3 regions of the Sporosarcina sp. P1 genome follow, and region 1 is predicted to be linked to each of the others. Evidence: predicted binding sites of a transcription regulator. Region 1 holds the regulator's gene; each other region holds the start of a gene.
What was found. The regulator LexA, encoded in region 1, represses DNA repair genes until DNA is damaged. The targets are predictions, from matches to a motif close to CGAACATATGTTCG.

Region 1 (4,296 bases):
TTTTAGTATATAGACTTCATCTGGTAAAATAGAATATGACAAAATGAAATGAGGTACTACACATGCAAATTGCACCCATTAATGAAGAATTACTAACTAAATCAAAAGAAGCGGAAGAACTCATCGCGCCGTATGTGAAGACGGTAGAAGAAGTTGCATTTTTTAACCAAAGAAAAGTCTTACAAGCATTCAAAAAAAATCAAGTAAGTGACTTTCATTTATCGGGATCAACAGGTTATGGCTATGACGACAGTGGTCGTGATGTATTGGAACAAGTATATTCGGACGTATTCGGAGCGGAAGACTGTCTTGTAAGAAATCAAATCATTTCCGGAACGCATGCAATTACAATTAGCTTGTTTGGAATATTGCGCCCAGGTGATGAACTTCTATATATTACAGGTAAACCATATGATACGTTGGAGTCTATCATTTCGGGCAAAGGGAAAGATACTGGTTCACTAGAAGATTTTCAAATTTCGTACCAGCATGTTGATTTGAAAGAAAATGGTTCCGTTGATTATGAGAAAGTAAAAGAAACAATCTCATCGAAGACGAGAATCGTAGCGATTCAACGTTCTAAAGGCTATTCAAGCAATCCCTCATTCAGAATCCATGAAATTGAAGCGATTATAAAGGAAGTCCGCAACATGAAAGAGGATGTTGTAATCTTTGTAGATAATTGCTATGGAGAATTCGTTGAAAGGAAAGAGCCCGTTGAAGTTGGGGCAGATCTTATGGCAGGCTCACTTATTAAAAATCCAGGTGGCGGACTTGCCAGAACAGGTGGTTACATAGCGGGTAAGAAAGACTTGGTTGAGAAATGTGCATATCGTATGACATCTCCAGGTCTTGGAGCCGAAGCAGGAGCTTCTCTCGATACGTTACTAGAGATGTATCAAGGTTTCTTCTTGGCACCACACGTAGTTAGTCAGGCGGTTAAAGGCGCGTTATTCACATCGGCATTTTTCGGTAGCTTCGGTATGAATACGACACCGCATTACAGTGAGCTTCGTACGGATTTAATTCAATCAGTGAATTTTAGGAATGCGGAACAAATGATTGCATTCTGCCAAATGATTCAGCAAAATTCACCAATCAATGCCCAATATGCACCGGAACCATCCTATATGCCGGGTTATGCTGATGACGTCATCATGGCTGCGGGAACGTTCATTCAAGGCTCCAGTATCGAATTGACAGCTGACGGCCCGATCAGACCGCCATACACAGCATATATTCAAGGCGGATTGACTTATGAGCATGTAAAATCAGCTGTACTAGATTCTATGGAACAGTTACTTGAAAAGAAATTGGTATAAAGAAAAAAGTGTATCAAAACCTCATGTGGTTTTCGATACACTTTTTCTTTATTAATGAATCATACGGAATACACCAATCACTTTTCCTAAAATAGAAACTTGATCTACAATGATTGGCTCCATGGATGAGTTTTCTGGTTGGAGTCGGAAATAGTCTTTCTCTTTAAAGAAACGTTTGACTGTTGCTTCATCTTCTTCTGTCATAGCTACGACAATTTCACCATTACTTGCGGAGTGCGTTTGTCTGACAATCACGCGGTCTCCGTTTAAAATGCCGGCTTCGATCATGCTATCCCCTACAATCTCCAACATGAAGATTTCCTCTTCTGATGAACCGAATGTATCCGGCAATGGGAAGTACTCTTCAATATTTTCAATCGTTGTAATTGGATTCCCTGCTGTAACTTTACCAATTAACGGTACATGCATAACGCCACTTTTTAACTCGTCCAGTCCTTCAGGATCCAAAATTTCAATGGCGCGTGGTTTTGTCGGGTCCCTACGTATGAAGCCTTTACTTTCGAGTCGTGATAAGTGACCGTGGACCGTAGAACTTGAAGCTAGACCGACAGCTTCTCCAATTTCGCGAACGGAAGGGGGGTACCCTTTTAAACGCACTTCATCTTTTATAAACGCAAGTATTTCTTCTTGTCTCTTTGATATTTTCTTCAACAGATTCACCTCTTCTACTAGTTTGCGAGCAATGGAATACTGAACCACTATTTTGAATATAGTATAACATGTGTTCGATTACTAATCAAACAAAGGTTCTAATTTTACTTGACATAGAATCATATGTTCTCTTATAATTAAGAACAAGTATTCCGAACGTGTATTCTAAAAGCGAAAATTAGAGGAGGAATTATAATGGAGTCTATTAAAGAATTTATTAAAAATAATTATTATTTTGCAGTATTATTAGCAGTTTGTGTATCATTTGCTTGGGTTCAATTCGATAAAATGGCTGAGGAAGATCTCTATATGGAAATCGTTGTTAATGAAGGGGATACACTGTGGCAGTTGGCTTCTAATTACTCACAAGATATACCGACCACCCACTGGATCGAACAGGTACGTTCTTTAAATGAATTACCTACGGATCAAATCGTTTCAGGTGAATTACTGCGGGTGCCTGTTAAAATTAATAAACAAACAGATATTCGAGTAGCTGAAATAGGAGTGGGAACTAAATGATTGAAAAGAGATGTGTAATATACTGCCGAGTGAGTACGGAAAAAGAAACACAAGAACAATCTATTGTAAGGCAGCAAGAAGAACTTGAAAAATTAGCTACTGAGTTATCATATGATTGCGTTGGAATCTATACAGATCGGCAGAGTGGATACGACATGGATCGTGAAGGTCTTCTATCGATGTTGGATCGAATTCAAGACGGTTCAGTGGATGCAGTATTTATTCAAGACGAAACACGATTAGGACGAGGTAATGCAAGAGTCGCAATATTGCATGTAATCGCTAAAAGTGAGACGACTGTGATTACCAATCATTCAAACGGTACGATAGAACTGAATGAAATGGATTCAATGTTATTAGAAATTCTTGCAATCGTAGAAGAATATCAACGCAAACTACATAATGCGAAAATACGTAGAGGGATGAAGCGTGCTGTTGACAAAGGCTATGATCCATCGAAGAATCTGCGGAATATTGACCAAGCATTGGGGCGTGAAAGACTTGAGCTTCCGATAGAAGAAATTGTCTCACTCCGTAACAAAGGTCTCACGTATGAAGAAATTGCAAATGTATTAAATGGATTAGGTCATGCTGTCAGTAAGGCGACGGTTCATAGAAGATATAAAGAGTTTTTAGCTCTGGAACGCTAATAGGTTGCACTTTTCCTCCAGGTTGTTTACATTTTATTAAACGACTAACTTATGGAGGTTTTTAAAGGTGCTCTCAGAAAAGAAAATAAAACGCATAAATGAATTGGCAAATAAAAAGAAAACAACAGGATTATCGATTGAGGAAGCAAAAGAACAGACGCGGCTTAGAAAGGAATACTTGGAAACATTCCGTTCAAGTATGCGTGAAACTATCGAATCTGTCAAAGTAGTGGACCCAGAAGGAAATGACGTAACACCTGAAAAGGTCAAACAAGCTAGAGCCAATTTAAAACCACTAAATTGATGATAGGTAAAGGATTAACATTGTAATTAATTGTGGAATTGACTACACTATAGAAGGAATATGTACTATAAAACACTCATATGAGGCAGGATGGAAAGGATGTACAGCATGACCGAAAAAACCGATCAACTGGCAATAACGACAATCCGAACATTATCAATCGATGCGATTGAAAAAGCAAATTCTGGTCACCCAGGATTACCGATGGGCGCAGCGCCGGTGGCTTATACACTATGGACGCAACATTTACACCACAATCCATCAAACCCACAATGGTTCAATCGTGATCGTTTTGTACTTTCAGCAGGACACGGCTCGATGTTACTATACAGCTTATTACATTTAAGTGGCTATGGTTTAACTATTGATGACTTGAAAAGTTTCAGACAATGGGATTCAAAGACACCTGGACATCCGGAATATGGACATACAGTAGGAGTGGAAGCAACGACTGGACCACTTGGCCAAGGAATTGGTATGTCTGTAGGTATGGCAATGGCTGAAAAACATTTAGCGTCAACGTATAACAAGCCAGGTTTCGATATTGTCGACCACTACACATATGCACTTTGTGGAGATGGTGATTTGATGGAAGGTGTAGCGGCAGAAGCAATCTCCATGGCAGGCCATCTTCAATTAAACAAACTGATCGTACTATATGACAGCAACGACATTTCTCTAGATGGCGATTTGGATATGTCATTCTCCGAAAACATTAGAAAGCGTTTTGAATCATATGGCTGGAACTACTCACGAGTAGAAGACGGCAATGATACAAAAGCTGTTTCTGATGCAATCGAAAAAGCAAAAGGTAATACAGGTGGGC
Region 2 (4,296 bases), on a different contig from region 1:
TGATGTTGTTGGATCGCGTCCACTACGACTAATATTTGTTCTTTCGCTTCGATGGCCTCGCTCTTTTCGTAAACAAATTCTCCCAGATTATCAATCGTACATGAAATACCTGCTTGATTGAGCTCTTTGACACTATCAATCATTTCTTCGATGTTAGTTCCTGCCACTACTTGTTGGGCTCCTAATTGGAAGCCGTATTTTTGGGCAGCTTGATTCAGTAGTTGATTTTCAGATAAACCGATAAAGAAATTTCTTAGCATAGTTTCCACCTCTTTTGTATATTTCGTATATCGAAATTATAACACTATTTCGTCATGTAAGCCCATACATTTGTTTATACAGAGACTCTCAAGTTCCTATAAACGGCAACATTCGGTCTGCCGGACTATTTGGTTTGATAATATCTTGTAGATCAAGTAATGGGATCGGAAAATAAGGGAAGCCCGCTACATAAGGTGAAATTTCGTATAGTTGGAAGTAGACAACAAGACTCGTGTCTGCAATATAGAAATCTTGGTCAGGCTTGATTTTAGTGAATGGCTCAAGCACCGGTGTTTTCCATTGCTGAATATGGCGTCTGATATATTCAGATATCCGCTGCACATAGGGACTGCCTGGCTTGAACATGTCTTGCAAATTGTATTGCCTTCCCGTTTTCGTATCAAATGTCAGAGATTTGACGTAGGTCATTCCATGGGCTCCACCAGTGAACGAGTAGGCGATCAAGTTAATACTGAAGAGATCACGCTGATTATTTTTAATTTCGTAATTTGCCACCATCTCGACAAGACTTGGATCATAATAATTATTGTCCTCTAGCAGTTTATTCATTTCCTTGAACAGCACTTGATTTAGCTTCTGTTGAACTTTTGGATCATCCAGTTTCGTGATGACAGGATAATACACATCCACTTTCGGCTTGGTATTCGATATGTGATACGTTTCTATAACCGCAGGGTTTTTCAACATTTCATCCTTCCCGAGACATTTGTTTACTATATGCAAGGGATGTAAAGAAAGTTTCTCGCTTTTTTTTTGGTCGTATGATAGGATAAACACTGACTGATATAAGGATGTGAAGTAAAATGATCAATATTACATTACCTAAACCGGACGTAACCATCGTTCGCAGAAAACAAGAAATGGGACCGGACGAAACACCGATCAAGCCCATCTATGGTTTCATCGATTTTCATGATATTCCACGTGATAAAGGCGGCCTTTTGTTGTTCTTCAATCAAAGCGACGAGCTATTATTCGTAGGAAAAGCACGAAAATTGCGTCCACGTCTGAAAAAGCATTTTGAAGACCAAGTGTCTCCATTGCGTAATCACCGTGAAGAAGTAGCAAAAATTTCTGCTGTTGTCATCGATGATCCTATGGAACGCGAAATCTACGAAACCTACGTGATCAACACTCAGCAAGCAAAGTACAACGTAGAAAAAGCATTTTTCAGAGATTAAGCTGTCTGCCTTCGCAGACGGCTTTTATTTTTGCCTATACACCACCCGCTTCTTTGGACAACTGGACATCTACCACGTCCTCCACATGAATTCTTTCCGTTCCGAACGGATCGCATAACATGATCGTCATCGTCCGCAAGTCAAGCACTTCAATTTCTCCTTGATGAAAGCGAACTTCTCCATCATGCCACGTCTTAATCATCGTCTTGACACGCCTGCGCCACGCCACTTCAAGTGTCTCCTGCATCGTTTGTAGCTCCCAGTCGGTTAACTCAGGCCGTTCTATATATTCATCTTCCTGTTGCCAATCACGTAGTCTCTCGAGGTGTTCAGGCAACATGAGTGACGTCCACTTCAATTTCCCTCTATCTCGGTTCCTTTCCATTAGGTATTCCCCATTCCTTGAGCGTATGTATGTTCGTATTATACAGAACGTACATTCTAAAATCAATGGTTAAAAAGACCATCGCTTGATAAGCGATGGCCGAGTGTTTATTTAGGTAATTTGAATGAACCGACAAACACTTCCAATTCACGCGCCATTTGATTGGTCTGCGTAGAACGTTCTGAAATTTCTTCTATGCTCGCTGTCGTTTGCTCGGCAGCTGCTGCAATATTATTCGTCATGTCTTCGATATTTTGTATAGCGTGCGTCAAGTGCTCAATCAACTGCACTGCTTCTGTTGACTTCGCAGCTTCCGACGTCATCAAGTTCGAGATATTCTTGATTTCCTTAACCGTTTCTCCGACTGCTACGGAAATATTACTCAATGATTGAGACGTAAGCTTCACTGTTTCTGTACCCTTCGTGATGTGCTTCGTATTTTCCGATGTGGAAGTAATGACTTGCTGGATCCGATCAGAAATATCCTTCACCAGCTTCTCTACTTCAAGTACTTCTTGATTGGATTGCTCAGCCAAGTTCCGTACTTCTTCTGCAACTACCGCAAAACCTTTACCATGCTCACCTGCACGAGCCGCTTCAATGGATGCGTTCAGCGCGAGTAAATTAGTTTGAGCTGCGATTCCTGCAATGGAACCTGTGATGTTTTGGATCTTCGTCGTAGATTCGACTAAGTTTTGGATCGTATCTCCCACTTCTTGTGAACCATTTCGAATTAATTCCATATCATGGCTGATTTCTTCTGCACGTTTTGTGCCTTCTAGTGCAATCTTCATCGTTTCATTGGAGTTAACGAGCATCGAATCGGCGCTTTGTTTCGTATTGCTTAAACCACTTGCTAATCCTGTAAGAATACCTGTTGCGTGCTTTGCATTTGACGTACCATCTGTAACCGCTGTGACGACTTCTTCGATATTATGCGCAACCATCGTAATCGCTTCACGCATTTCAGAAAGTGATGCAGACGTCTCTCCCGCGTTTTCGGATAAATGTTGCGATGTCGTATTCATTGTTGCAATCATATCTTGTAGGTTCACCGTCATACGATTCAATGTACGAGCCAAGTCTCCCACTTCGTCTTGTGACTTCACTTCTGTCGGTTGAACCGCCAAGTCGCCATCCGCAATTTTCTTCGCCTGCTCAATTAAACTTGTAATTGGCTTCGTTTTCCGGCGAATCAGGAATCCTGTTCCGATTGAGGCAAGTATCATAGGAATAATACTGATCAAGATTCCATCGCGTACGACATCCCATGTACGGTGTTTGACGATGTTCGCATCGAAATCGATAACGCTGACTGCGATGATTTCTTTACTTACATCCTGATCTTTATGTATTGGCGCATAACCTGAAAGCCGCTCCATATCACCATACTCGTAAGGTTGGGAGTATGTCGAATGTCGATGTTCGAGTAGATCTGCAATTGCTTCTTCATCTAAATGGAACTGATCTCCTGGCTTAAATCCTTTTGCTTTCAGATTATCGTCGAGAGCAATGAGTTTTCCATCCAAATCCAAAATATATTGTGTTTCAAATATATTCTTATGTTCGGTTGTCCAGTTCAACGTCTTCCCAAGTTCATCTTGTGTATCGACATCGCCAGCCAATGCCTTCTCCAAATCACCAGGTCGAATCAATCCAGTAGTAATATTGGCACAGCCGTACGCCTCAATTCCAGCAGCGTCATACAATTTATCATAAGCCGTCTTATACGTAGCCAGTGATGTAATGACTAGCATCACCACCAAAATCCCAGCTATAATAGTACCTAGCTGAAACGTTAACGAATCTTTAACTTTCATCAAACCTTATGCCCACCCTTCCTATTTAGTTCATCTAGTTCATTCGTTGTCTTCATCATACTCTATCAATCTACAATTAAAAAGAAGAAAATGAAAAACTCTTGGATTTTAACATGTTGCGTGAGATGTATGTATGATTATCGTGTCACAACTGTTTTATTTCCTATATACTATAGTATGATGAATAATATATAAGCATAAAGTTTCTTAAAGGAAAAGGAGGTGTTGTTTTTTGAATGAAGAACAGACAATTTTCAATTTGGTACATTTGATGGATCAAGTAACGAATAAAATGCTGATCCGTTTCCAGCAAGAATCCAAGCTATCCCTAGGAATCTCCCATATTCTTGTGTTGCTGGAGTTACATAACAAAGGGGAGCAACGTCCTTCTGACTTGGCTGAGACTCTAGGCTTCACGCCCGCTTCATTGACGCATTTGTCGTCGAAGCTCATTAAAAATGAGTGCATTACGTTGCGTAATGATGAAGATGACCGTCGAACAAAGTATTGGAAAATAACTCCTAAAGGCTTAGAAATTTTGGTCGAAGCACAGAAATGCGGAATGAAGGTGCGTTCAGAGTTCTTCAGTCACTTATCGGATGCTGAACGAAATAGTTTAGTCCAAATT
Region 3 (4,296 bases), on a different contig from region 1:
GCGTACGCTCAGGCAACTGAACTACACGATCCACCATCTGTTGAATCGTCTGCGTAGAAATTTCAATGCCATGGTACGGACAATGTGGCTTCCCAACTCTCGCATATAATAAACGCAAGTAGTCATAGATTTCTGTCACCGTTCCTACAGTAGACCGCGGATTTTTACTCGTTGTCTTTTGATCAATGGAAATAGCGGGCGACAGTCCTTCTATTGAATCCACGTCTGGTTTATCCATTTGTCCAAGGAACTGACGCGCATATGCGGATAATGATTCCACATAGCGGCGCTGTCCTTCCGCGTAGATCGTATCAAAAGCCAATGAGGATTTTCCAGACCCCGATAGACCCGTAAGCACTACTAGTTTATCGCGTGGTATCTTCACGGTAATGTCCCTCAGGTTGTTTGCTCTCGCTCCCTGTATTACAAGTTCTTTATTTTTCATGCGGACTCTACCTTTCTGCTTTCAGTTCTAGTACGGTATCGCGTAACTCTGCAGCTCTTTCGAAGTCCAAAGCTTTTGCTGCATCTTTCATTTCCTTTTCCAATTTGGTTAGCAATAAGCCTTTCTCGTCTTTCGATAACTTCTTGCCGTTCGTCACCTTTTGCAAATACGATTCCGTTTCTTCAGCCACTTGAGTGGCACGAATCAATTCACGTATCGGTTTGACAATTGTCGTTGGCGTTATACCATGTTTTTCATTATAAGCTATCTGAATTTCACGACGACGTTCCGTTTCATCAATAGCTTTCCTCATAGAATCTGTTATTTTATCCGCGTACATAATGACGCGTCCTTCTGAGTTACGTGCTGCACGACCAATTGTCTGGATCAACGCACGTTCCGAACGCAAGAATCCTTCTTTATCCGCATCCAAAATCGTGACTAATGAAACTTCTGGGATATCGATGCCTTCACGCAGCAAGTTGATTCCGATCAGTACGTCATACGTTCCGACACGCAACTCACGAATAATTTCTGTCCGTTCCAATGTCTTGACGTCCGAATGGAGATACTGCACTTTAATCCCAATATCTTTTAAATAATCCGTCAAATCTTCTGACATTTTTTTCGTGAGAGTTGTAATCAAGACACGTTCATTTCGCTCGATTCGAAGATGTATTTCATCCAATAAGTTATCAATTTGTCCCTCAATTGGACGCACTTCAATGATTGGATCGAGTAATCCTGTAGGACGTATAATCTGTTCTACCATCACGTCTGTATGCTCAATTTCATAAGGGCCTGGAGTGGCTGAAATATACATCGCCTGTCGAATATGTTTTTCAAATTCTTCGAACATTAATGGACGGTTGTCCAATGCGGACGGCAAGCGGAAACCATGCTCCACCAATACCTTTTTACGCGCTTGGTCTCCATTGTACATACCGCGAATCTGTGGCAACGATACGTGACTCTCATCTACGACAATCAAAAAGTCGTCAGGGAAATAATCCAGCAACGTATAGGGAGTTGCACCTGCTTCACGCAACGTCAAATGCCTAGAATAGTTCTCAATACCGGAACAGAAGCCCATCTCCCGCATCATTTCTAAATCATAGCGCGTCCGTTGTTCCAAGCGTTGCGCTTCCAATAACTTATCGTTATCACGTAAATATTTCAGCTGTTCTTCCAATTCTATTTCAATATTCTCAATCGCTTTTAATAGCTTTTCTTCGCGTGTAACGAAGTGAGATCCAGGGAAAATAGCTACGTGATCACGATCACCGATGACTTCACCCGTTAAGGCATCCACTTCACGGATTCGTTCAATTTCATCTCCGAAAAACTCGAGACGTATACAACGCTCGTCACGTGCCACCGGGAAGACTTCGACTACATCGCCTCTCACACGGAACGTCCCACGTGTGAAATTAATATCATTGCGTTCGTACTGAATATCCACTAGCGTACGCAAAAGTTGATTACGCGGTATTTCCATTCCCTTGCGCAATGAAAAAACCATGTCATTATATTCTTCTGGTGAACCCAGACCGTAAATACACGAAACGGATGCCACAATTAATACATCATTTCGTTCGAATAAAGCACTCGTTGCGGAGTGGCGAAGTTTATCGATTTCATCATTGATCGATGAATCTTTTTCAATGAAAGTATCGGTTTGCGGTACATACGCTTCCGGTTGATAAAAGTCATAGAAGCTGACAAAGTATTCTACTGCATTATCTGGGAAAAACTCTTTGAACTCGCTATATAATTGACCAGCCAACGTTTTATTGTGGGCGATGACCAGTGTAGGTTTATTGATCTCCGTCAGTACATTAGAAACAGTAAATGTTTTACCCGTTCCCGTTGCACCAAGTAATGTTTGATGTTTCTTGCCTTCTTTTATGCCGTTAACAAGGCTGTTGATCGCTTTTGGCTGATCTCCTTGCGGCGTATATGGTGCTTGCAATTGAAATGTTTCGTTCAAATGGTTCCACTCCTCTTCTTAAACACCTGTCCTTCTATTTTACCACAACTACTGTTTTTTCTAAAGAAATAACGAACGTACGTTTTAAGCTAACTCTCTATGTACTTTATTGTACCCTTGTACTTTGGGAAAGAAACTTACAGCTAGGACATTCTATACAATAAAAAACACTGCCAGGATTTTTCCCTAGCAGTGTCTATGAATAAATTAAATTAGTTGGTTTTAAGTTCATATCCATGTTCTTGTGACATGTCGAGTAATTGTTGTGTATACAGGTCGAATGCTTCTTTGTCATTTTGATCTAGCGCATCGTCAATCAATAGCATGATTCGCGATTGTGTTTGTTCCCAATGAATGTGTTGTAGAAACAGATCCCAATAGATTTCGTTCAGCAGCTTTTCTGCTTGGAGAGAAGTGCTATTACTACCTACCGCTTTCAAAAATTCAGCATATGAGTTGTTATTATTCATCTCTCTCACCCCTGATACCTTTTAGTAATTATATATGCAATGGAATACAAATTGCAACCATCAATCTAACTATTCGAACTTTTGAATTATCTTAAAGTAGTTAGAAGAATATTTACTAGGTACATATATTCAGCCAACATGGAGACAAAAATTAAATTACTGACTTAAGTACAACTTCACTATTGCGTATTATCATATTTCTTTCATTTGCTCTTTGGTCAATCGAATCGTCGCTTCACCTACAATGAGTGCTATAGCCGCGATTAGGAGTGGTGTGACACTTAGTCCATACAACGGTAATGCCGCCAGTAATAGAATAATTGCTTGTAGCCAAATTAACTTTCGGACTAATGAACGGACTGCTTTGATTTGAGATTTTTCATGTTCTTCAGGATACAGCTGATCCATAGTGAACTCGTCGCCACCTTCAAGTGCCAATATTAACTGAACAGCAGTCGCAAACGCCAATGCCCCTACAAAGATGAACGATACAATCGGTAACGGTATTAAGAACGCACCCAATGCAGCCAACGCCGTTAATCTAACCCACAACCAAAACGTATCATCTGTACGAATGAATGTCCTGACGATTAAGTATTTTTGTACATCTTTGCGCTTGAACGTAGAACGTTTCATAGCCATCTTTAACCAGCTACGCTTACTCACTGATCCAACCAGATGCGGAACTTCCGTGAAGTAATTCGCAAATCGATAGAAACGCATCATACGATTTTGTTCCAATTCAATAAACTGCTCATACGGAAACGGATAATGTGTAGCTTGTTTTTCCCAAAACTTCGCATAGAGCATGGCGATAAGAATTCCGATAAAGATTGTCACTGTACTCCATGTAAGCGCAAATTGAATCGTGAGAAATGTTAAAACCAGTCGCAGAACACGATCCGGCCAAACGAAAGCATGATTCGCAATACGGACGTTGTATTCAGTCCCTACAAACAAGCCTTTAAAGGCAACGATCATCAACATAATGAGTATATAATCAGTGCCCGTCCCCACTTCTGTTGCCTTCAACAATGGCAATGCAATGACCATAGCAATCAACGGCAAAGGGAGTTGTGAAAACGACGACCAAGTGATGGAGCGTCTCATATAGCTCGGCAATTGATTTTCTAATGGTAGAAAAAAAACAATATCTGCCGGCTTTAGTAACGTGGTCGGTGCAGCTTTCATTAACAAGAGCGCAATAACTACGGATACGATGAAGACAGAAGGGAACGAAACAGGCACTTCTTTCAACCACTCACTATATGCATAGCCCCCGGCTCCAATAGCGAACATGAAAACGATAGCCAAATGTCCAGTGAATACATAGCGCATATACTTCTGTAGTTCATTGATGTAATGGAAGAACCGCTGTCCCCAGATTTCAT

Region 2: the regulator LexA is predicted to act here: its motif matches at 1,871-1,884, upstream of CSV73_RS10610 (YolD-like family protein).
Region 3: the regulator LexA is predicted to act here: its motif matches at 2,508-2,521, upstream of uvrB (excinuclease ABC subunit UvrB).

The regions. Positions count from the first base shown of each region.
Region 1 covers NZ_PDYS01000001.1:234,053-238,348, forward strand. The annotation lists gene CSV73_RS01160 (methionine gamma-lyase family protein) at 63-1,322, shown strand; gene lexA (transcriptional repressor LexA) at 1,374-1,994, opposite strand; gene yneA (cell division suppressor protein YneA) at 2,190-2,516, shown strand; gene CSV73_RS01175 (YneB family resolvase-like protein) at 2,513-3,166, shown strand; gene CSV73_RS01180 (DUF896 domain-containing protein) at 3,234-3,470, shown strand; gene tkt (transketolase) at 3,579-4,296, shown strand, end outside.
Region 2 covers NZ_PDYS01000009.1:120,473-124,768, forward strand. The annotation lists gene CSV73_RS10595 (proline dehydrogenase family protein) at 1-260, opposite strand, end outside; gene CSV73_RS10600 (DUF3298 and DUF4163 domain-containing protein) at 349-969, opposite strand; gene CSV73_RS10605 (nucleotide excision repair endonuclease) at 1,086-1,463, shown strand; gene CSV73_RS10610 (YolD-like family protein) at 1,498-1,848, opposite strand; gene CSV73_RS10615 (methyl-accepting chemotaxis protein) at 1,956-3,668, opposite strand; gene CSV73_RS10620 (MarR family winged helix-turn-helix transcriptional regulator) at 3,901-4,296, shown strand, end outside.
Region 3 covers NZ_PDYS01000017.1:24,090-28,385, forward strand. The annotation lists gene uvrA (excinuclease ABC subunit UvrA) at 1-445, opposite strand, end outside; gene uvrB (excinuclease ABC subunit UvrB) at 453-2,435, opposite strand; gene CSV73_RS13670 (IDEAL domain-containing protein) at 2,648-2,905, opposite strand; gene CSV73_RS13675 (ABC transporter permease) at 3,098-4,296, opposite strand, start outside; gene CSV73_RS13680 (ABC transporter ATP-binding protein) at 4,293-4,296, opposite strand, start outside.